DNA from 3 places in the Desulfitispora alkaliphila genome. Region 1 is predicted to be linked to each of the others. Evidence: riboswitches for the same ligand, from Rfam matches in the RefSeq annotation. Region 1 holds a riboswitch; each other region holds the start of a gene.
The links. Region 1 has a riboswitch for cobalamin ahead of cbiD (cobalt-precorrin-5B (C(1))-methyltransferase CbiD). Riboswitches for the same ligand answer to the same signal wherever they lie in the genome.

Region 1 (7,719 bases):
CTTTTAGCACTGGGATTACTGCCAGCTTCTCAGACCCTTCTGCTAATGGCCACTTAGTAGCTGCTGCTGATGCAGAAAAAGCAGTAATACCAGGAATAGTCTCTATGGTCATATTAATTTCTTCTTTTTTTAAAATCCCCAATAAATAACTGTAGGTACTATACAACATGGAGTCTCCTAAGGTGATAAATGCACCTGATTTTCCACCTTGTAGCTGGTCTTTAATTCTTTGGCACCCTTGGTGCCAGTGCTTAAGCAACTCCTCTTTATTGCTGGTCATGGGAAGTAAAATATCTACAACAGGTATACCCTTTGGAATAAACTTTTGAGCTATTTGCAAGGCTATACTCTCTGCTTCAAGCTTTGACTTGGGAACAAAAACAACATCAACTTCACTTAAAACTTTTTGAGCCTTCACAGTGATTAAATCAGGGTCTCCAGGTCCCACTCCTATACCGTAAAGTTTACTATTGTTCAATTCTCTTCCTCCTTTACTGCACTTATTATATGTACAGGATTATGTGCTTTGTAGATAAAGTTATCCTTTAGTGGTTCTAGCTTTGTAATTGCTGCTAGTGTAATGTCTACTTGAAAATTACTTGCTTTCAGCTTTTCTATAGCAGTGGTAACAGTATTGAGTGTAATGGCGTTTAACACTACCCTGCCTTTAGGTTCTAGCTTTTTAGCTATCACTCCAATTATCTTGTCTAGCCTACCGCCACTGCCACCTACAAATACTATATTGGGGTTTGGCAGTTGCCTCAGTGCATCGGGAGCTTCCCCAGGAACAACCTCTACATTTTGCACCTTAAATTCTTTAATATTTTGCTTTAATACCATTAAAGCCGTTTCAGATTTTTCCACCGCATAAACCTGTCCCCTAGGTGCTAGTAAAGCTGCTTCCACTGTGAGAGATCCAGTTCCAGCCCCCACATCCCAAACAATATCCCCTGCACTTACAGCAGCTTTCCCTAAGGTTATAGCCCTTACCTCTTCTTTAGTCATGGGCACCTTACCTCTAATAAATTTACTATCAGCTATTGTCATCTATAATCACCACTACACAATTATTGTATTTAGCCGCATCTACAGCCACTTCCACAGCTTTTTTTTCTACGATTACTTCACTAGAGTAGCTTAAGTTTTCACAAACAAAAAATTTTCGCATTCCTAATCCCTGCTCCACATATACCTTAGCGATTTCTTGAGGAGTATTTTGCTTATCAGTTAGAAGGGCTACTTTTTTTTCATCTATAAATTTTTCTATAATATCTATACTCTTGCCGTGGAGACTTGTCATAATCGCATCTTGCCATAACTCTGTTATTCTAGCAAAAGCAAGCTGTACGGAGCTTATCCCCGGTATTACCTCCAGTTCTTGGCTGGAGTAATGGTTCTTTAAATATTTTAGTAGGCTGTAAAATCCCGTATCTCCCGATACTAATACTGCTATTCTCTTATCCCTATTTTGATCTATGTGATTTACAACCCGCTTTAAATCGGAATCTATCTCATGAGCATTTTTATTGTTTATACACAATTCTTGCAAATGCCGTTTGCCAGCTATTATTATTTCTGCTTTATCAATTTTCTCTTGGGCAATCTGGGTTAAATATTTTCTATCTCCAGGTCCTACCCCAATAACAGTTATTTGCTTTGCCATCCCATCCTCTCCCCTAAACTAATAGCATTTTCGCTGTACCCAATTACTTCTCCTTGAAGACTTAAAAGTATCACACCCACTTCTAACTGTTTTTTTATATATCTCTCTGCTTTAAAGCTAGCTCGTTCTGCTAATTGAAACCATATATCTTCCCTGTTTCCTTGAGCTAGTATAGATATTACTTCTTCTGCCGTATTAGAGCCTAAAACCTTCTCTGCTAACTCTAAGCCTCCTCCAGATAACATCACTTGCATTGCGATTACCTCCAAACGGGCATCTGCAATTTTATTGTGGGTCTGGAACACCCCTGCTGCTAATTTGACAATTTTACCAACGTGCCCCACTATTAGAACCCGAGATACCTCCTTTTGCGCTGCCATTTCCAACATATATCCAAAGAAATTGCTAGTTTGGACTATCCTGCCTTCATTAAGGCCTAGTTTTGTGGTGCAAAACCTATACCCTATTTTGCCAGGTGTGAATACTACCTCCTTGTACCCCTGCGCTCTTACCACGTCAATTCCCTGAACTAGAGATTCCTTAAAGGCTTCCTCAGACATGGGCTCTACAATTCCTGTAGTGCCGAGAATAGAAATTCCACCTTTAATCCCTAACTCTGGGTTCAAGGTTCTCTTAGACAATTTTTCCCCCTCAGGAACTTCAAGTTTCACTGTAACGCCGTACCCTTCAGGCAGTACTTCTCTAATTGCAACTAGAATCATCTCCATTGGAACTGGATTAATTGCAGGGTTTCCTACGGCAACCGCTAGTCCTGGTTTTGTGACTACACCAATACCTGCTCCCGCTTCGATATTAATACCCTTATCAGCTTGTACAGCAGTGGCATATATTTGAATGCCGTGGGTCACATCTAAGTCATCACCAGCATCTTTAACCACATAGCAAGTAGCGCTTTTTGGTGTAAGCTTAACCGAATTGTTTTTTAGCTGTAACCTTTGACCATTTGGTGTAACCAGGTGCACGCTGTCTACTTCCCTTTGAGCAAAGAGCATGCTCACAGCTCCCTTAGCTGCTGCCGCAGCACAGGAACCGGTAGTATAGCCTCTTTTAAGTTGTTTTCCATTTACTTGCTTGTATGTCATACTGTCATCCAGAAACATATGTTCCCCCCAAATAAAAAAACAAACTCTTCACCTACGGGGCGAAAGTTTGTCTGTTATATTACCATTCACCACCTATGCATCGTAGGTTTAGCGGTGACAACAAACAGGCAGGTATCCTGGCTCAAGTTCACAGCTATGTGCCCCTTCCCAAAGCTCTACGCTTCAGTGGGATTATGCACAAAGCTCCCTTTCACAGTGGCGTGACCGCATCGGATTTACACCGATTTCCCTATTACTCTAAAGCTTTCACTTTAGACCTGTTGCATTTTAAATTGTATTTTTCTGCATAATATATAATTTCTACTCTTACTTCTTATTTCCTTTTTATATACTGAATTTTTAAAGAATATTTCAAAAACTTTATTTTTTAATCTGTACCGGTATCCCCGCAACTACTAGATAGACTTCGTCACAAATTTCTGCTACCTTCTGATTTAACAGTCCTAAATAGTCCTGAAATTGCCTTCCACTTTTATAGGGGGATACCAAGCTCAGTCCCACTTCATCAGTTACAATCACAACGTTTATACCTTTTATTTTAAGCTCATTAATAGTACTAATGGTACTGTTTACAATAGCTTCAAGATCATCCTCAGTTATCTCACTTTCATTGACAAAAAAGTTATTCGTTAAGATATTGCTCAGATTATCTAATAAAACACTATGGTATTTTTCTAGATTTTCTAGTTTTAAAACATTACTTAAGTCCTGCTGCTCTTCAAATGTGAACCAACTGACAGGTCTCCGTTTTTGATGTAAGTTAACCCTTTTTTTCATTTCTAAGTCTTCAGCATCAACTTTCGCCGTTGCCAAATAGATTATTTCTTTGCCTGTTTTTTCTACAAGCTCCTCTGCAAATTTACTCTTCCCCGATCTTATTCCTCCAGTTATTAGAATAACTTTGCTGCTACCCATAAATCCTCCCTTTTTGCTATTCATTTACCTGTCTTTAGGAAACTCGATAAGCCTAAATTCCCTAACAGTAGTTTCTTCGTATAGCTTTTTCTTTTCCATCTCTGTCTTTTCCACTAAATTCATAAGAACTCGCCTACTAATTCGCAAGTGGTTCACCTTTTCTTCCAGTTCCCTTATTCTTCGCCTTAGATCATCACATCCACAGTCAGATGTCTTATCTATCAATATAGTCACCACCTAATCACTAATGTGGTACTATTATATTACTTACCAACTCAGATTATTATTGACATTTACCCTCAATTTGCGCTTCTTGCAATTGTTGAAGCACAGTTGCTGGAACTTCAGGTGTCCCCATTAGATTCTCTTCCCTGTTCCCACCGTGAAAATCTGAGCCTCCAGTTGCTATTAAACAGTGTCGATTTGTTAGGTTTAGCAAGTGTTTTTGAAGTTCCTGAGAATGTAGTCTATAGTAAACTTCAATCCCCTTTAACCCAGCAGTAAGCATCTCATCCATGGCTCCTTCCCATTCTGATGCATACAAACCTGGATGGGCTAGTACTGCGACCCCTTTTGCCTTATTTATTATTTTTATAGCTTCTGCCGGTGTAAGTTTATATCTAGGCACATAGGCAGGTTTATCATACCCGATTAAGTTATCGAAGGCTTCACCTATTGAGGTAACATATTTGTAATCAACTAGTGCACTAGCTACATGGGGCCTCCCCACAGAACCCTCGGTTTTTGAAACTACGTCTTTATAATTTATTTTGTACCCCATGTGATTTAACTTATCAATCATTTTTTTAACCCGCTCTAACCTCTTGCTCTGCAGATATGATAGTGTATTTAATAACCATTTACTTTTGTACTCAATGTAATATCCTAAAATGTGAATTTCTGCTTTCTTCCAGTAAGTACTTAACTCTATTCCAGGAATTACTTCAATCTCTTTATACTTCTTTGCTTCAGTAATTGCCTCTTCAACCCCATCTACTGTATCATGATCGGTTATAGCTACAGCAGATAATCCCTTCTCTACAGCTTTTTGTATAACTTGCGAAGGAGATAGTGTACCATCAGATGCCCTAGTGTGTATGTGCAAATCTATCATATTTGTCCCTCACTATCTTCAATAAAGTATAAAATTAAAACCTGTCTATCTTTAGAATAAACAGGTTTTAAAAAAATATTATATTATCTTGGTTCCACAATTAACTTTATTGCCGTTCTCTCTTCGCCATCAATTTGGATATCCGTAAATGCAGGGATGCATATTAAGTCAATACCACTTGGTGCAACGAATCCCCGGGCAATAGCCACTGCTTTTACCGCTTGATTTAATGCTCCAGCTCCTATAGCTTGGATTTCTGCCCCCCCTTGCTCACGTAAAACTCCTGCTAAAGCACCTGCTACTGAATTTGGACTAGATTTTGCCGAAACTTTTAAAACCTCCATTAATACCCCTCCCTACTAAATTAGTACATCTGTATTCATTGTGTATTAAGTTCTATTTTTTCTAAGAAAATCCTTTTTTTTAATTTAATATTTTTGCATTCTTCTCAATATTTTATAGAATGCTGAATAGGTTTTATATTTATAGCCTTACCAGTAGCCTGATCTACTTGAATTACTACTCCGTTTAGCTGGCACTCCCCTGTATCAATCTCAAATTTAGCGGGAAGATGAGTTAAAAATTTCTTAATTACAATCTCTTTTTTCACTCCTAGAACTGCATCTCTAGGACCAGTCATCCCCAAATCAGTTATGTAGGCAGTTCCTCCTGGTAACACCCTACTATCATTAGTTTGTACGTGTGTATGTGTACCTACTACTGCGCTAGCCTTGCCGTCTAAGTACCAGCCTAAGGCAACTTTTTCCGAAGTAGCTTCTGCATGAAAATCGACGATAATAATATCCGCTTCTTCTTTTACAGTTTTTATTATCTTTTCTGCACACCTAAAAGGACACTCCAACTGAGACATAAATATTCTTCCTGACAAATTTAAAATACCTATCTTTGCCCCTTTACCACTGTTAACTATTCTGTAACCTTTTCCAGGAGTTGCCACTGGGTAGTTAGCAGGCCTTACCATTTTATCTGCCGTATCTATAAAGTCGTATACGTCTTTCTTATCCCAGACATGATTGCCCATTGTCAAAAAGTCAATTCCCGAATCAATCAATTCTAAATACGTTTCCCGGGTTATCCCATTACCCCCTGCTGCGTTTTCGCCATTGGCGATAGTAAAATTAATATCGTATTCCTCTTTAATCTCCGTTAATTTATCTTTAATAATTCTTCTCCCCGGTTTTCCCACAATATCGCCAATAATCAAAATATTCATGGTACGCCTCCTAGATATTTTATAATAGTTTCTATCTATTATTAGTTATTTCCTGCTCTGCAAATATAAATTAAAAGAATCCCTCTAATATTAAGCAATTAGAGAGATTCTTTTATTTATTCCTAAAGGGCTCAATTACTTGGCATAGTCAACTGCTCTTGTTTCTCTGATGACAACTACCTTAATTTGCCCAGGGTATTCTAACTCAGATTCTATTCTCTTAACTAAGTCCCTAGCTAAAATAACTGAATTAGGATCATCAACACTATCCGGCTTAACCATGATTCGTATTTCTCTACCAGCTTGAATAGCAAAGGACTTCTCTACCCCTTCAAAGGAGTCAGCTATTTCCTCTAACTTCTCAAGTCTTTTAATATACGCCTCAAGTGTCTCACGACGAGCACCTGGTCTAGCGGCCGATATTGCATCTGATGCCTGAACTAAAACTGCTTCAACTGTTTTAGGCTCGATATCACCATGATGGGCTGCTATTCCATGTACAACTTCGGCACTCTCTCGGTATTTTTTAGCTAAATCTGCACCGATAGTCACGTGTGGTCCTTCAACTTCATGATCTACTGCCTTTCCTATGTCATGAAGAAGTCCTGCCCTTTTAGCTAATTGAACATCTGCTCCTAATTCTGCAGCAATAGAGGCCGCCAAATGAGCTACTTCAATTGAATGCTTTAATACATTTTGTCCATAACTGGTTCTATACTTTAATCTTCCTAATAGCTTTACAATTTCAGGGTGAAGTCCATGAACACCTACTTCAAAGGTAGCCTGCTCTCCCTCTTCTCGAATTCTCTGATCTACTTCTCTTTGAGCTTTCTCTACCATTTCCTCAATTCTTGCTGGGTGTATTCTACCATCTAAGATTAGTTTCTCCAATGCAACTCTAGCTACTTCTCTTCTGATAGGATCAAAACCAGACAGTATAACAGCTTCAGGTGTATCATCGATAATCAAGTCAATACCTGTTAATGTTTCAAGAGTCCTGATGTTGCGACCCTCTCTACCTATGATTCTACCCTTCATTTCATCATTTGGTAAGTTTACTACAGAAACTGTAGTTTCTGCTACGTGATCAGCAGCACACCTCTGAATAGCATGTGAAATTATTTCCTTTGACTTCTTGTCCGCTTCTTCCTTAGCCTGAGACTCAATTTCCTTAATCAAAACTGCCGCCTCTTGATTGGCTTCATCTTTGATATTGTTTATCAATAAGTCCCTAGCTTCGTCTGAAGTCAAACCAGCCAATCTCTCCAATTCCTCTACTTGCTTAGTGTATATTTCTGTTAATTCATTTTTCATATTGGAGATTTCTTCTTCTTTCCTTTGCAATTGAACTTCCTTTTTCTCGATGCCTTCTGTCTTTCTATCTAGTGATTCTTCCTTTTGCAACAAACGTCTTTCTAATCTTTGTAGTTCACTGCGACGCTCTCTTGTCTCTTTTTCTAACTCTGTTCGTGATTTGTGGATTTCATCCTTGCCTTCCAGGATAATTTCTTTCTTTTTGGCTTCCGCCATGCGCTTTGCTTCTTCAGCAATCTTTACTGCTTCTTCTTCAGCAGATTTAATTTTTGCCTCAGCTAGGCTCTTTCGCAAAAAGTATCCTCCTGCAACGCCCAAGGCCAATCCAATTAATAGAATTAGTATAATTTGTACA
Region 2 (7,719 bases), on a different contig from region 1:
GCCTCTATTCGGAGTGGTACTAGCTGTGTTCATCTTCGGAGGGTATGCCTTAACTAAGACAAATACAGCTACAGTTTCATCAGTTTACATGTGTGGCGAAATTGGAGAAGTCGATGATAAGTCCGCTTCTAAATTTAGAGTAGCCGGCGATGAGTGGTGCGAATACGAGACAAGCCATTACTACTTAGATCCAATTTTTGGTGAAAATAAACTCACCACCGGTTCAAATGCACTTTCACTAGTCATTCTCATAGTATTATTCGGGGTGGTGTTAATATGAGGGAAGTATTGATTGTACTTGGAGTTTTAGTTTTAGCTCCCATGTTGGGAGTGTTTATTAACGGGATAGATAGAATTATAACCGCAAGAATGCAAGGACGAGTGGGTCCACCACTACTTCAGCCTTTGTATGACGTAATTAAACTATTTAACAAGGATAAGATGATTGTTAACAAACTTCAGGTTTTCTACGCTATAGTTTACCTGGTCTTTGCAGCCACTGCCTTAGCTCTTTTTGCACTAGGCGGAGACTTATTGTTAATTATCTTTGTTCTAGCTGTAGGAGCTGGAGCTCTAGTCTTAGGAGCCCTTTCTGTTAAGTCTCCTTACTCACAAATTGGAGCTCACAGAGAGCTTATGCAAATTTTGGCCTATGAGCCTATACTAATACTTACGGCAGTAACACTGTTTTTAGTTACAGGAAGTTTTAAGGTTGATGAGATTGTGGCCTTTCAAGCGGCTAACAACTCTCCCCTGTTGTTTACACTGCCTCTTTTATTCATAGCCTTAACTTATGTATTGACAATTAAAATGAGAAAATCACCATTTGATATTTCTACTTCCCATCACGCTCACCAAGAAGTAGTTAGGGGTGTTACAACTGAGTATTCAGGTGTTTACCTAGGTATCCTGGAAATTGCCCACTGGTACGAACTACTGTTGGTATTGGGAATGATCGGCTTGTTCTGGGCAAATAACTGGATCTTAGCAGTGGCCTTAATCATGGTTGCTTTTATTCTAGAGTTACTTATAGACAATACAACTTCCCGCCTAACCTGGCGTTGGATGCTCAGATCCACTTGGGTTTTTGGAATGGGATTAGGGACGATCAATTTAATCTACGTATATATAATTCGATAAGGAGTTGAACTAAAATGGATTTAGTGACAAAGGCCAGATCCAAGTCTCCATGGATAATCCACTGTAACTGCGGTGCTTGTAACGGTTGCGATATTGAAACATTGGCTTGCTTGACTCCAGTTTACGACGTGGAGCGCTTTGGAGTAGTCAACGTGGGTAACCCGAAGCATGCAGATATACTGCTAGTTACAGGTACTGTTAACCATCGTAACGAGCGGGTATTAAGAAACATCTACGAGCAAATGCCAGAACCCAAAGTAGTAATTGCAATAGGAGCCTGTGGCTGTTCTGGTGGCATATTCAAAGACTGCTACAATGTGGTTGGCGGTGCGGACAAAGTTGTACCTGTAGACGTTTATGTGCCTGGTTGCGCGGCAAAACCAGAGGCAATTATTGATGGAGTTGTTTTAGGAATAGAAAAATACAATAAGAAAGTCCAATCTGCATCCTAACAGGCGAGGTGAAAAAATTGTTTAAATTAGATAAGGTAACAGAAATTACGCCATCTGAAATAGTACCAACTGCAAAAGAGATGGAAAAGCAGGGTTATCGGTTTATAATAATAACCTGCAACAATTTAGACGATAAAGTTGAGTTGATTTACAACTATGACAAGGACCTAGAAGTGAAAAGCTATAGAACTTCTATAGCAAAAGATGAGAAAATCCCAAGTATCAGCTCCCTATTCATTTCCGCTCTATTAATTGAAAACGAGATTCAAGACTTATTTGGCGTAACTTTTAGTGATTTGGTACTAGATTACCATCAAAAATTGATGACTATAGAAGATATTTCTGCACCACAAGCAGTTAGCAACATGAATATTCAATTGGCAGAAAAAAAGGCAGCAAAGAAGGTGAGTGAATAATGGCAGCAAAAAAAATTAACCTGCCCTTTGGTCCTCAGCACCCAGTTTTACCTGAACCGATTCAGCTAAAGCTGGTACTGGAAGACGAAAAAGTTGTTGAAGCTGTCCCCAACCTTGGATATGTTCACAGGGGCTTAGAGGGGCTAGTAGACAAAAAAGACTTCAATCAAATGATTTACGTTGTTGAGCGCATCTGTGGTATTTGTAGCTTCCAACACGGTATGACCCTATCTCTGGGTATAGAATCCTTAATGGATATAGAAGTTCCCGAAAGGGCCAATTACCTACGAGTTGTATGGGGAGAGCTTCACAGAACTCACAGTCACCTGCTGTGGCTAGGTTTGATGGTTGAAGCGTTCGGTTTTGAGAGCTTGTTTATGCAGACATGGAGAATCAGAGAGAAAATAATGGACATTCTTGAAGCTACTGCTGGAGCTCGAGTAATTATTTCTACTAGTATTCCTGGAGGTGTCAGAAGAGATATCTCTGCTGAGCAGACTAAGTGGATATTAGGGCAATTAGACGAAGTAGAAAAAGAGCTTAAATATATAGAAAAGGTATTCCTAGACGATTACACAGTAAAACAGCGAACTGTAGGACTTGGTGTATTGACTAAAGAAGTGGCTCACCAGTACGCAGTTGTAGGACCTACGATGAGAGCATCAGGGATCAAGCAAGACTGTCGTACACTTGGATATGCCGCTTACAATGAATTAGACTGGGAGCCTATTGTTATGAACGACGGTGATTGCTATACACGAATGGCTGTTCGCTTAAAGGAAGTGTTCTTAGCTATTAACTTGACACGACAAGCTTTAACAAAAATGCCTGAAGGCGAAATCAATGTTAAAGTAAAAGGTAACCCTCCTGCAGGCGAAGCACTAGTAAGAGTAGAGCAGCCTCGAGGTGAGCTAGTTACTTACGTAAAAGGTAATGGTACTAAGCACTTAGATAGAATTCACGTTAGAACACCGACCTTTGCCAATGTTCCTAGCTTATTGGCAATGCTACCAGGTTGCGAATTGGCAGATGTACCCGTAATTATCTTGACTATAGACCCATGTGTGAGCTGTGTTGAAAGATAATCGAATACAGTAAAGCGAGGTGATCAGGTTGTTTAAAATGTTAGGGCAAATATTAAAAAATACTTTTTCCCCCCCTGCTACTCGTCTCTATCCTTTTGAGCAGAGAGAGCAATTTCCAGATGTACGGGGAGAATTAGAGATAATAGCCGATACGTGCATTCTCTGTGGCATATGCCAGCGCAAATGCCCTACTGGATGCATTGAAGTAGATAAAGCAAATAGCTCATGGAAAATAAATCCCTATAACTGCATACTCTGTGGATCGTGCGTAGAGATTTGTCCAAAGGACTCACTGTATATGAAACCCCAGTGGCGCAAACCTACTAACACAAAGAAAATTCATGAAGAACACGTAGAGCCAAAGCGAAAGTCAGCAACAGCTGGACGCTAATAGCTGTTGACTACAGCACTTTCCCTTATGAGTAGATGCCCTTGATCCGCATCGAGAGTTGCTTTGACTCCCAGCGGAAGAGTAGCTTGATGTTTCCCGTGTCCTATGGTCATTCCATAGATTGCGGGAACATTGAGCTTTTCTACTTTCTGGACTAAGATTTCTTCTATATTAAAGGTAGAACTAAAGCTAGGCATATATTCTCGCGGACGACAGTTTACAGATTCTCCAACAATTAAACCCGCTATATCCTTTAGCTTTCCTGCTAGCTCTAGCTGGGTGAGCATGCGATCAATTCTATATGGCTCTTCCCCCACCTCTTCTAAAAATAGTATTTTATTAGTAGTATCTATTTCATAGGGAGTTCCCAAAGTGGCGCAGATTAATGATAAATTCCCACCCACAAGATCTCCTGATGCAACCCCGCCATTTAACGCTACTACATAGTGTCCTTTCTCGGGGTTCTTAATCTTACCCAGGGGTTTGCTACTTGTGGTTGCTCTATGTAGATTTTCTACGCTATAGGTACCCGCCTCTTTATTTCTCACTAATGAATTAACTACTGGTCCATGAAAAGTGACTAGCCCTGTTTCCCTGTAAATGGCTAGCTGCATTGCAGTTATATCGCTAAACCCCACAAAAACTTTAGGGTTTGCTTTTATTAAATTATAATCTAGCATGGATAGCAGCCTCATACTACCGTATCCACCTCTGAGACAAAATATTCCATTGATATTTGGGTTTTGAAAGGCATCCATTAAGTCGTTTAAGCGTTCTTCATCAGTACCTGCCAGATAACCCCATCTCTTATTTAAAGATTTTCCTTCTATTACTCTATACCCCAGATCTTCTAAGGCAGCTTTACAAAAGTAGATAGCGCTTGGGCTATTGGCATAACTAGCTGGCGCTACTAAACTTACTGTATCCCCGGGCTTTAGGGCCTTTGGCTTTATTTTCACTTCTCATACCTCCTGAACGTGATGTAACCAATAAAAAAGCTGGTCCAATAAATATTTATTAGACCAGCAAAAAAATATGCACATTATTCTTAACTAGGCTCTTGATACTCCTGCGTCTGCAAAGGTAGCCATTTCACTAACAATTTTGCAGCTTGCCTCAACTAAATGCATTGCCAATACTGCCCCTGTGCCCTCTCCTAAGCGCATATCTAACTCCAAGTAAGGTCGTAACCCTAGGGAGTTTAATGCCCTAGCGTGTCCAGGCTCTGCGGAGCTATGAGAGGGAATTATATAATCTAGACTCTTAGGCTCTATTCTTGCCGCTATCACCGCTGCAGCTCCAGCAATAAATCCATCAATTATCACTGGTATTCGATTGGCTGCCGCTGCCAAAATCACACCAATAATAGCACCTATTTCCAACCCGCCCACTTTATGTAGTATATCTAAACCGTCTTGGGGATCTGGTTGATTTATTTCAATAGCCCGCTTTATTGCTTGGCGTTTGCGCTCAAGTCCTTCATCATTCAGTCCTGTTCCCCTCCCCACTACCACATCTAGTTCCAGTCCAGATCCAACTAAAATTGCACTACTAGCAGTTGTATTGCCAATCCCCATTTCACCTGTAGCCAGTAGATTTACCCCTGCTTTAATTTCTGCTTCTGCTATCTCTATACCCGCCTCAATCGCTTTGATAGCTTCATCTCTGGTCATAGCAGGACCCTTAGCCATGTTGTCAGTTCCCCTTCTGACTTTTTTGTTAATAAGCTGGGGATAATTCATATCACTTGCCACCCCAATATCTGCAACTTTTACGTTAGCTCCTGCGTGGTGAGACAAAACATTAATGGCTGCTCCACCATTTAGGAAGTTTAACACCATCTGAGGGGTTACTTCCTGGGGAAATGCACTTACGCCTTCTGCCACAACCCCATGATCACCAGCCATTACTAAGACAGAGCGCTTGTCTACTTGATTTAATACCTGTTCCCTTATCCCCGCCAGCTTAATTGCTAAATCTTCCAGTACACCTAAGCTCCCAGGTGGCTTGGTCAGACTATCTAATCGCTCTTTACATTTCTCCATTGCATCTCGGTCAAGCTCCCCAATTTTTGAAACAGTTTCCCTTAGTAAACTCATTACAATCATCCCCCTTTTTATTTTTTTGAAATAAAAAACCCCAGCTCAAAATGAGCTGAGGATGTTTCCATTACCCTGCAGTACAACACCTGTCTCCCGCAGATGTCACTAGCGCACTTTAGGCAGGTCTCCTGACTTCCAGATCAAACGCTCCTTGGCACCTTCCCGCAAGATTAACTTGCAGTGGCATAATTGCTCAGAAGCTCTCCAGTTACAGTGGCGGGACCGCTGGAGAATTGCACTCCATTCCCTATTCTCCTACACTTAATGTAGGCACCTAAATGCTTTTACAATATTTTCTTGTTTAGAATTATACCCCAGTGAAGCTTATGCTGTCAAGAGTTGGAGAATTTGTATCCAACCCCCCAAACGGTGATTACATACTTGGGATTTGCCGGATCTAGCTCTATCTTCTCTCTAATGCGTCTAATTAACACAGTGACCGTATTTATATCGCCCACATAATCACTATCCCATATCTTCTGCAGTAACTGTTCTCGAGTAAATACCTGATTTTTATTCTTCATAAGTAGTCCCAATAATTCGAACTCCTTAGCTGTGAGCGTGACTTCATTGCCCCTAACTGTAACTAAACGAGTGCTGTAATCTATACTAACTTCACCCAAAATTAGTTTCGTATCCTCTTCATTCTTATTAAAAATTTGAGCTTCATTTACGCGGCGTAGCACCGCTTTAATGCGTAAAGCAAGCTCAGAAGGGCTAAAAGGTTTAGTCACATAGTCATCTACTCCCATATTAAACCCCACTGCCTTATCCACTAAATCTGCTTTTGCTGTAAGCATTATTATAGGAATTGAATATTTTTTCCTAGCCATACGACAAACTTCATAGCCATCTAGCTTAGGCAGCATTAAGTCTAACACCATTAAATCAGGTTGTTCTAGTTCTATTTGTTCTAAAGCCTTTTCCCCATCTTCTGCTTTTATCACTTGATAACCTTGAGTTATTAGCGTCTGCTCTATAACTTTGATTATTTTCGGTTCATCGTCCACTATTAGTATTTTTTTACCCTCACTCAAGCTCTTCATCCTTTCCGCTGTGATTGTAAATAAATAGACTAAATCTAAAAGCACTGCCCTCGTCTTTTTCAGAATTCACCCAAATTTCACCGCCATGAAGTTCCACAAGCTTTTTGGCAAGAGCTAGGCCTAAACCTGCCCCTCCTTGCTTTACTTCACCAGGTGACTCCACCTGCTTAAATTTATCAAATACGATTTCTTCATTGTATTTATTTAATCCTATTCCCGTATCTAGAACTGATACAACTATTTGGTCACCCATTACATCGGCGTTAACTGTAACAGTTCCTCCTGCAGGAGTAAATTTCAAAGCATTCCCCATCAGATTTAGCATTATTTGAAGCAATCTTTCAGGGTCAGCCTTAACAAGTGGAATTTTGTAACTTACGTTGTTTATTAGGGAAATATTCTTTACTTTCGCAAGAGGCATAAGAGTTTTTTGAGAAAAGTTAACTACTTCTGTTAGGTCTGTGCTGATGAGCTCTACCTTCATCTGACCCGCCTCAATTTTTGCCATATCTAAAAGATCATTAATCATGTCCAATAACCGTTGTCCACACTCTTGCATATCCCTTAAGTTCTCTGCTTGTACCCAGTCTCCTTTTTCTTCAGCTCGCTCAAGCATCAATTCAGTAAAAGCAATAATAGCTGTCAGGGGTGTTCGCAATTCATGACTCATGTTTGCCAAAAATTCAGATTGGAGTTGATTTGAACGCTTTAGTTGTTTCGTTCTTTCCTCTACTCTCTGCTCTAAAACCTGGTACATTTCTTTAAGTTTAATCGCCATACCATCAAAGTCATGGGCTAGAGACCTTATTTCCCCGCACCCCTCAAATTTACTCAGATCTACATCTAAATTCCCTCTTCCCATGGACTTAGTCATTCTGCTTAGCTGGTTTAAAGGATTGGTTACTAAAGTGCGCATTAATAAAAATGTGACTAAAATAGTAGAAACAACTACGATAAGCATCAGAGCTATGTAGTTAATATTATTGCTGCGTTGCTTTTGGTAAAAGCTATCCATTGGAATTGTAATACTTATTGCCCCTGCAAAATCACCTAAACCGTAGCCCTCTTTAGGATACCCTGCAATATC
Region 3 (7,719 bases), on a different contig from region 1:
ATGTTTATTGGAATGGCAATCTTGATTGTGATAACCTATAAAAATCTAGGAGGGATAACACCAGCCCATGAAGCCTTAACTAGCCTGGCGTCGCAAGTACCAAATTCCCTTGTTGAGCAGGGGCATATGGGTTGGACGAAAATGCCCCAATATGGTTCGGAGCTTTGGTGGGTGTTAGTATCAACCATTGTAATGGGGGTAGGAATTGGAGTTTTAGCTCAGCCTCAGTTGGCAGTAAGATATATGACTGTAAAGACTAATAAAGAAATAAATAGGGCTGTTGCTATTGGCGGAGTTTTTATTCTTTTCATGACTGGTGTGGCTATGACAGTAGGTGCTTTGACTAACGTTTACTTTTACGAGAACCTAGGCAAAATTTCTATGTTAGCTGCTGTGGACCCAGGAACTGGTGCTCCCAATATGGATAGGGTAATTCCCCTTTATATAAACGAAGCTTTGCCCCAATGGTTTTCAGTAATGTTCATGTTAGTATTAATTAGTGCGGCCATGTCCACCCTTAGCGGTCAGTTTCATGTTATGGGGACATCTATAAGTAGGGATATTTACATGGGTGGAAAAACTGGTGATCAGAGCAAAAGTATCTTCATCCATCGCTTGGGAATAATAGTTGCTTTAGTGGTAACGGTTTTCCTAAGTTATAGACTTCCAGGGAATATAATCGCTGTGGCTACGGCTATGTTCTTTGGGTTATGCGCTATAACATTTCTGCCAACTTATGTGGCAGCCCTGTATTGGCCTAGGGCTACCAAAGAAGGAGCGTTGGCCAGTATGTGTGTAGGAGTAATGGCGACTATTATGATGTATCTGTTCACTCATGCAGCTGAGGCACAAGCTTTAGGAGTTAGTCAGGCCCTTTTTGGCAGACCAGTTTTGGTTGAGTTTCCGTGGACGGTAATTGACCCATTGTTAGTGGGATTACCCCTTTCTGCAATAACCTTAATATTAGTAAGTTTGGCAACTGAACCAATGTCGTCTTATCACGTAGATGAATGCTTTGATAGTATTATATCTAACAAGCAAGCTGTTAGTGCCCCGATACAGCAAGTGTCAAAATAGCTTTCCCCCCCTTAAAGGCGATAAACTTTTCATAATCTGGAAAAGTTTATCGTCTTTACTATTTCTTTATAACGACCTGTGTTATAATTAGGATAATAAATTAATTTTTCTGAAAAAAGGAGGAATTTTCGTGCCCAGTAATTCCATGATACGCTTAATAACATTGGCCCCACAAGGAAATCAAAAAATAAAATGGGTTCGCGAACACATGCCCATCTTGAGGCAATTAGAAGAAGAGTTTTCTATAACTAGAGTTTTTGAAGATAAGAATATTGTGTTGCGTTTACATATAGAGGCAACTACTGCCAATTTGGCCATAATGCTCAGAAGGGCAGGAGCAAATGTCTGCCTAGTAGAGGCAGACCCCCTCACCACACAAGACGATGTGGCTGCAGCTTTAAGCGAAGAGGGAATAAGAGTCCTAGGTCAATATGGGTCAAATTTAGAAGAACACAAAAAATATCAGAAAGAGATACTAAAGTGCAAGCCTCATGTGATTGTGGATTCAGGAGCTATTCTAACTAAGCAACTTCATGAAGAAAGCGCAGAGTATGCTGAGAATTTTATCGGGACAAGTGAAGAGAGCATTACAGGTGTGAGAAGACTAGAGGTTATGTATGAAAAGAAGCAGCTAAAATACCCTGTTTTGGCAGTGAATTGTTCTGTTAGTAAACACATCTTTGAGGATATTCATGGAACTGGTCAATCGGTGTGGAGTAGCATAACTTACACCACAAACATTTTAGTTGGTGGAAAGACTGTTGTGGTCATAGGCTATGGCTGGTGCGGTAGGGGAATAGCAAAAGTTGCGCGTGGACTTGGTGCAAGGGTGATAGTGTGTGAATTAGATCCAGTTAGGGCAAGTGAAGCAATGCTAAAAGGTTTTCAGGTTATGCCAGTAGTTGAAGCAGTAAAGCGAGGAGATTATATTGTTACCGCTACTGGAAATAAAGAAGTTATTAACAAAGAGCATTTACCCTATTTCAAAAACAGAGCCATTCTAGTCAATGCAGGTCATTCTGATGTAGAGATAGATAAAAGCGCTTTAGAAGAGGAAGCGATAAAAACTAAAGAAGTGGCAAATAATATTAGGCAATATAAATTCAAAGATGACAGAAAAGTATTCTTAATCGCTGAAGGACGAGTTGTCAATTCAGCTTCTGGTGATGGGCAGCCTGCGGAGGTGATGGACATCGGTTTTGCTATTCACGCTCTAGCAATCAAGCACTTAATAGAGTGTGGGGAAAAATGTAAGGCTGAAGTTATAAAAATGCCTATTGAATTAGATCAATATGTGACAGACCTGTACTTAGAAACTAAGGGTATTGATAAGGATAGTATGTCAGGTTTACAGCAACAGAAGAGTTACTGGTCTGACTTTACGTATTAAATAAAAGATAAAACAATTAAATAACTGCAAAAATAGGTGTCTCGTAATAGAGACTTAATAGGGAAGTCGGTGTAATTCCGACGCGGTCCCGCCACTGTAATGGGGAGCTTGCTCCAAGAAGCCACTGGACTATGTCTGGGAAGGCGGAGTAAAGTGTTGAACCAGAGCCAGGAGACCTGCCTGTTTTTTGATCACTGTTGAACTGCGAGAGATGGGGAGGTGATGAGTGAAGGTTTTTCTTAACTTTTAGGCTCTCCAGAATTATATCTGGAGAGCTTTTTTTTACAAAAGGAGGGATAAAGTATGCACTTATCTGATGGAGTGCTTAGCACGCCAGTGGTTGGGGTTTCTGTGGTTGTGGCCGGTGCTGTTGCCTATTGGGGAAGCAAAAACATAAAGAGCGAAGAAGTTCCGAAAATAAGTCTAATAACTGGTGCCTTTTTTGTACTGTCTCTAGTGAGTATCCCTGTTGGGCCAACAACAATTCATCCCTTGTTAGCTGGGTTTATGGGCATTGTGTTGGGTAGAAGAGTAGCCGTGGCTGTTTTGGGGGGCTTATTGCTACAGGCATTTATATTTCAACACGGTGGCATAACCACCTTGGGAGCCAATATGTTACTGGTTGTAATCCCCTCTCTGGCAGCGAGAGAACTGTTTTACATACTAAAGAACATACCAATTTTTTGGCGTGGAGCTATAGCTGGCGGCGTGGCTGTGGTAGGGTGTTTTGTTTTGTTAGTTTTAATACTTCTTGGTAGTAGCTATATATACGGAGATGGGATGTTTTCAGTAATCAATATTTTGGCCGTAGGTTATCTACCTCTAGCCATAGTAGAGGGAATAATGACAGGGTTTGCTATCAAGATGGTTTCTGTTGCAAGACCCCAATTGCTAGAAAGAGGAGTGGGCGTTTAATGAAAATCAAAACGCTGCATATGGGTACTACATTTGAGACTAATTCCCATAAAAAAAGTTGGCACCCAAAAATTAAAACTATATCTGCATTACTCTTTGCAGTGGGTGTGATAAATTTATCTAGTTTAACAGCACTTTCTTTAGCTTTTATTATTACCTTAGGTGTAGCAATTAGTACGGGTTTGTCCTTGAAGCACATAGGAACTAGGGTAGCTCTAGCATTGCCCTTTGCTCTTTTTATGTGTTTAGCAATCACTTTTGGAGGAGGGTTAAATCCTTCTGTTGAGAGAATTGTTTTTTCGGCTGGATTAATGCTCAAAACCATTACCTCAGTTATAATAGTAGTAGTGCTAATGGGTAAACAACCAGTACATGAATATATTAAAAGCTTATCTCAAGTAGGTGTCCCGCCCACGGTAGTCAATATCATAATGCTGGCTTATAGATACGTAGCAATCTTCTATCACCAAGTGAAAGGGCTTAAACGGGCATTGGTAACAAGGGGTTTTTCTGGGGGATTATGTGTGAGTTCTTTTAAGACCTACGGAGAGATAAGTGGAAGTATGTTTGTCAAATCTTTGGATAGGGCTGAGGCAGTGCACAAGGCTATGCTTGCCCGGGGTTATAATGGAAGTTTTAGTTCAACAGAAGTAGTCAATTCTGCTAGTGCTATTGATTGGTTTAAATGCGGAGTTGCTATGGTAGTGATTGTCTTGATTTCGATTATAGATATGGGGATGATTGGATGAATGCAGTTGAAATTACTGGATTGAGCCATACTTATGCAGATGGAACTAAGGCGTTGCATAACTTGAGTTTGAACATAGTGGAGGGTACAAAGGTAGCTATATTGGGGGCAAATGGCAGTGGTAAGACGACTTTGTTATACCACCTAAATGGCTTAATAATGCCCCAGGTAGGCGAAATATCTATCAAAGACTATAGAGTTAAAAAAAGTAACTTAACTATGATTAGAAACAAGATAGGTATGGTTTTCGACAATCCGGATAATCAACTGTTTTCAACCACTGTTGCAGAAGATGTTTCGTTTGGGCCTATGAATCAAGGTATTAGAGGGAAAGAGTTACAGGAAAGAGTAGAGGCTGCCATGGATCAAGTTGGAATAATTGATCTGAAGAATAAGTCACCCCATAACTTGAGCTTGGGACAAAAGAAAAGAGCGGCAATAGCTGGTGTGCTTGCCATGAAGCCAGAAATATTAGTACTAGATGAACCTACTTCAGGATTAGACCCTGATACAACAGAGAAAATAGTGGATCTGTTAGAGGAGTTATCTAAGGAAGGTAAGACGATTATTCTCTCAACTCACAATGTGGATATAGCCTACTCATGGGCTGAAGATGTAGCCATACTAGCAAAAGGAGAATTAAAAATTAAGGGTTCTGTTGCTATGTTAGGTGAGGAAAAAGTCATGAAGGAGGCAAAGCTCAGAACCCCTTTGTTGGCAAAAGTTTTTGCAGGCACTGACTTCACCCCTAAGAGCGCTGGTGAGGCAAATCAAATTTTGAGAAAAATTAGAAAAACACAAGGAGGTTAAAAAAATGTTTAAATTTAAGAAGGTTATTGTAACTGCATTAATACTTAATTTATTTTTCATGCTAGTTGTAAGCAATGATGCACATGCTCATAGGATGATCATCAGACCTGTGGAAGAAGGATTAGTGCGGGTAGTATTTGACGACGACACAGTGGCTGTTGCAGATATTGTGATTACGGATTTAGATGGCACAGAAATATTAACTGGACAGACTGATGGGGATGGGTACTTTAAATATGATCCAAACCTAGAGGGAATGAAGATGGTGGCTGATGATGGTGTAGGGCATCGAGTCCAGTGGGTGATAGGTGAACCGGTTCAGGAACACGGATCACTGTGGTTGAGAGCAACAGGTGGGGTATTATTTTTAGCAGTTATTGCTGGTCTTTTTCATATGAGAAATAAAAAGTAAAGAATATATTTTTTTTAAAACAGCTATAATTTTATATAGCTGTTTTTTTGTGGTAGGATATATATATAAATAAATTTATGAAAATATTGGAGCTGATAATATGAAGGCGGAAATAATTAGTGTGGGAACAGAAATACTCATGGGAGAAATAACTAACACCAATGCCAGATATATTGCAGATAAGCTTCGGGAGTTGGGGATAGATGTATACTATCAAACTACTGTGGGGGATAATCATCAGCGTCTAAAAGAAGTTATTAAACAAGCGCTTAATAGATCTGATATTGTAATTACTACCGGTGGTTTAGGGCCCACTGAAGATGATATTACTGTTAATGTTATTGCTCGCACCTTGGATAGTCCCTTGGTTTTATATGAAGATTGGCTGGAATATTTGAGAGAAGTAACTGCGAAGTTTGGCGTTAAGTTAACAGAAAACAATATAAAACAAGCATACATGCCTGAAGGAGCTATCCCCATGAGCAACTCCAGAGGCACTGCTCCTGGGGTATATATTGAAAAAGATGAAAAAATTGTAGTTGCTTTACCGGGTCCACCAATAGAAATGCAGTATGTATTTGACAATGAGTTATATCAGCGACTGGCTGTCAAATCTAAGGAACACTTATGCTCTCATGTTATCAAAACTATTGGGATAGGGGAAGCGCCTTTAGAAAATGAAATTAGAGAGTTAATCGAAAAGCAAACAGATCCAACTGTAGCGCTTTATGCTAAGAGTGGAGAGGTACATATAAGATTAGCCACGAAAGCAGTTAGTGATGAGGAAGCCTGGGGTAGGATTAAGCCAATTAAAGATGAAATTACTACTAGAATAGGTAGGTATATCTTTGGCTCTGACCACGATACAATAGAGGGAGTAGTGGGAGATCTGTTGCGTCAAAAGGGGCTTAAGCTGGCCTGTGCTGAAAGCTGTACAGGAGGCCTATTGGGGAACAGGATAACTTCTATGGCTGGTTCTTCTGCATATTTTCTGGGGGGGATTGTCTCTTACGCTAACAGTGTCAAGGAAAATGTACTAGGAGTATCTAGGCAATCTTTAGAGCAATACGGCGCTGTCAGTGAGCAAGTTGCTGTGGAGATGGCTGAAGGAGCAATAAAAGTAACTGGTGCAGATGTGGCTGTGGCTATTACGGGAATAGCTGGTCCAGGGGGGGGAACAGAAGATAAGCCAGTAGGAACTGTGCACTTGGCAATTGTAGGCAAGGGAATTGAAACTATTCGTCGTCATAGGATACTTATCGGTGGGCGCCAAGAGGTTAAATACCGGAGTACTCAACTGGCACTATATGACCTGTGGCGCAGTTTAAAAGGGTTAGAGGGGCAATAAAATACATGAAAATATTAATGGTAGTACCTGTAAACACTAAAAGGACAGCGGGAAATTGGGTTACAGCTAACAGATTAAAATTAGGATTAGAAGCACATGTTGAAAAAGTTTCTGTTATAGATGTAGACAAAGTAGACGCAGAAATGGTTAGAGGATATGATATTATTCACTGCTTTCATCTTTATAAGTCGGGGTTAGTAATAAAGGATGTTATCTATAAAGCAAAGAAACCATTAGCAATAAGTTTTACGGGAACCGATTTGAGCACAATTAATGAGCAGAATAATAAAATAGAAAATGCAGAGGCTCTAAGGCTGCTAAACTATGCAAAAGGAATTTATGTATTCCACAATGAGGGAAAAGATGATTTGAAAAATATAGGTATAGATGCAGGTAAAGTCAAAGTAGTTCCCCAGGCCGCATATCCCTTTGATGAGGAAAAAGGGGTGAATTTTAAAGAAAAATGGTCTATAAAACCAAATGAAATAGTGTTTTTATATGCTGGAGGGATAAGGGAAGTCAAAAGACCACTCTGGGCACTAGATTTAATGGAAGCAGTGCATGAGCAAAACTCTGCAGTGAGATTAGAGTTGGTTGGGCCAGTCTTAGATGTAAAATTAGCTGAGGAGCTTAAAAATAGATTGAAATCTAAGTGGTGGGCTAATTATAGAGGCGAAATTCCCCACAGCCAAATGCCCTATGTCTATGGAGTCGCTGATATTATAATAAACACCTCAGCTTCAGAAGGAATGCCTAATTCACTTTTAGAGGCGCAAGTGTTCGGGGTTCCAGCATTGGCTCATGATGTGGCTGGGAATAGAGCCATAGTTGCAGATGAAATTTCAGGTCTTCTGTTTAAAAATAAAGATCACTTTATAAGTTTAGCTGTGGAGCTTGCTGCAAACCCTCCATGGTTGAAGGCGCTTGGGCAAAAGGGGAAGTCTCTTAGATTTGCTTATGATTTAGATGCAGAAAGGGAACGTTATGTACAGCTATACAAAATGCTAATAGATAAAAAT

Region 2: another riboswitch for cobalamin. It lies ahead of cobT (nicotinate-nucleotide--dimethylbenzimidazole phosphoribosyltransferase); the one in region 1 lies ahead of cbiD (cobalt-precorrin-5B (C(1))-methyltransferase CbiD).
Region 3: another riboswitch for cobalamin. It lies ahead of GGQ84_RS02245 (CbiM family transporter); the one in region 1 lies ahead of cbiD (cobalt-precorrin-5B (C(1))-methyltransferase CbiD).

The regions. Positions count from the first base shown of each region.
Region 1 is NZ_JBNPXS010000022.1:22,556-30,274, reverse strand. It holds gene cobI (precorrin-2 C(20)-methyltransferase) at 1-478, opposite strand, end outside; gene cbiT (precorrin-6Y C5,15-methyltransferase (decarboxylating) subunit CbiT) at 475-1,047, opposite strand; gene cbiE (precorrin-6y C5,15-methyltransferase (decarboxylating) subunit CbiE) at 1,034-1,663, opposite strand; gene cbiD (cobalt-precorrin-5B (C(1))-methyltransferase CbiD) at 1,648-2,784, opposite strand; cobalamin riboswitch at 2,877-3,063, opposite strand; gene cobU (bifunctional adenosylcobinamide kinase/adenosylcobinamide-phosphate guanylyltransferase) at 3,148-3,702, opposite strand; gene GGQ84_RS09195 (hypothetical protein) at 3,727-3,927, opposite strand; gene GGQ84_RS09190 (PHP domain-containing protein) at 3,986-4,816, opposite strand; gene spoVS (stage V sporulation protein SpoVS) at 4,900-5,160, opposite strand; gene GGQ84_RS09180 (TIGR00282 family metallophosphoesterase) at 5,265-6,050, opposite strand; gene rny (ribonuclease Y) at 6,186-7,719, opposite strand, start outside.
Region 2 is NZ_JBNPXS010000005.1:69,643-77,361, forward strand. It holds gene GGQ84_RS03280 (NADH-quinone oxidoreductase subunit 5 family protein) at 1-280, shown strand, start outside; gene GGQ84_RS03285 (respiratory chain complex I subunit 1 family protein) at 277-1,140, shown strand; gene GGQ84_RS03290 (NADH-quinone oxidoreductase subunit B family protein) at 1,155-1,592, shown strand; gene GGQ84_RS03295 (NADH-quinone oxidoreductase subunit C) at 1,610-2,008, shown strand; gene GGQ84_RS03300 (hydrogenase large subunit) at 2,008-3,093, shown strand; gene GGQ84_RS03305 (4Fe-4S dicluster domain-containing protein) at 3,131-3,484, shown strand; gene GGQ84_RS03310 (S66 peptidase family protein) at 3,481-4,443, opposite strand; gene cobT (nicotinate-nucleotide--dimethylbenzimidazole phosphoribosyltransferase) at 4,537-5,583, opposite strand; cobalamin riboswitch at 5,688-5,878, opposite strand; gene GGQ84_RS03320 (response regulator) at 5,919-6,623, opposite strand; gene GGQ84_RS03325 (ATP-binding protein) at 6,616-7,719, opposite strand, start outside.
Region 3 is NZ_JBNPXS010000003.1:116,421-124,139, reverse strand. It holds gene GGQ84_RS02255 (sodium:solute symporter family protein) at 1-1,077, shown strand, start outside; gene GGQ84_RS02250 (adenosylhomocysteinase) at 1,208-2,467, shown strand; cobalamin riboswitch at 2,485-2,665, shown strand; gene GGQ84_RS02245 (CbiM family transporter) at 2,771-3,382, shown strand; gene GGQ84_RS02240 (energy-coupling factor transporter transmembrane component T family protein) at 3,382-4,131, shown strand; gene GGQ84_RS02235 (energy-coupling factor ABC transporter ATP-binding protein) at 4,128-4,940, shown strand; gene GGQ84_RS02230 (hypothetical protein) at 4,945-5,352, shown strand; gene GGQ84_RS02225 (competence/damage-inducible protein A) at 5,453-6,700, shown strand; gene GGQ84_RS02220 (glycosyltransferase) at 6,706-7,719, shown strand, end outside.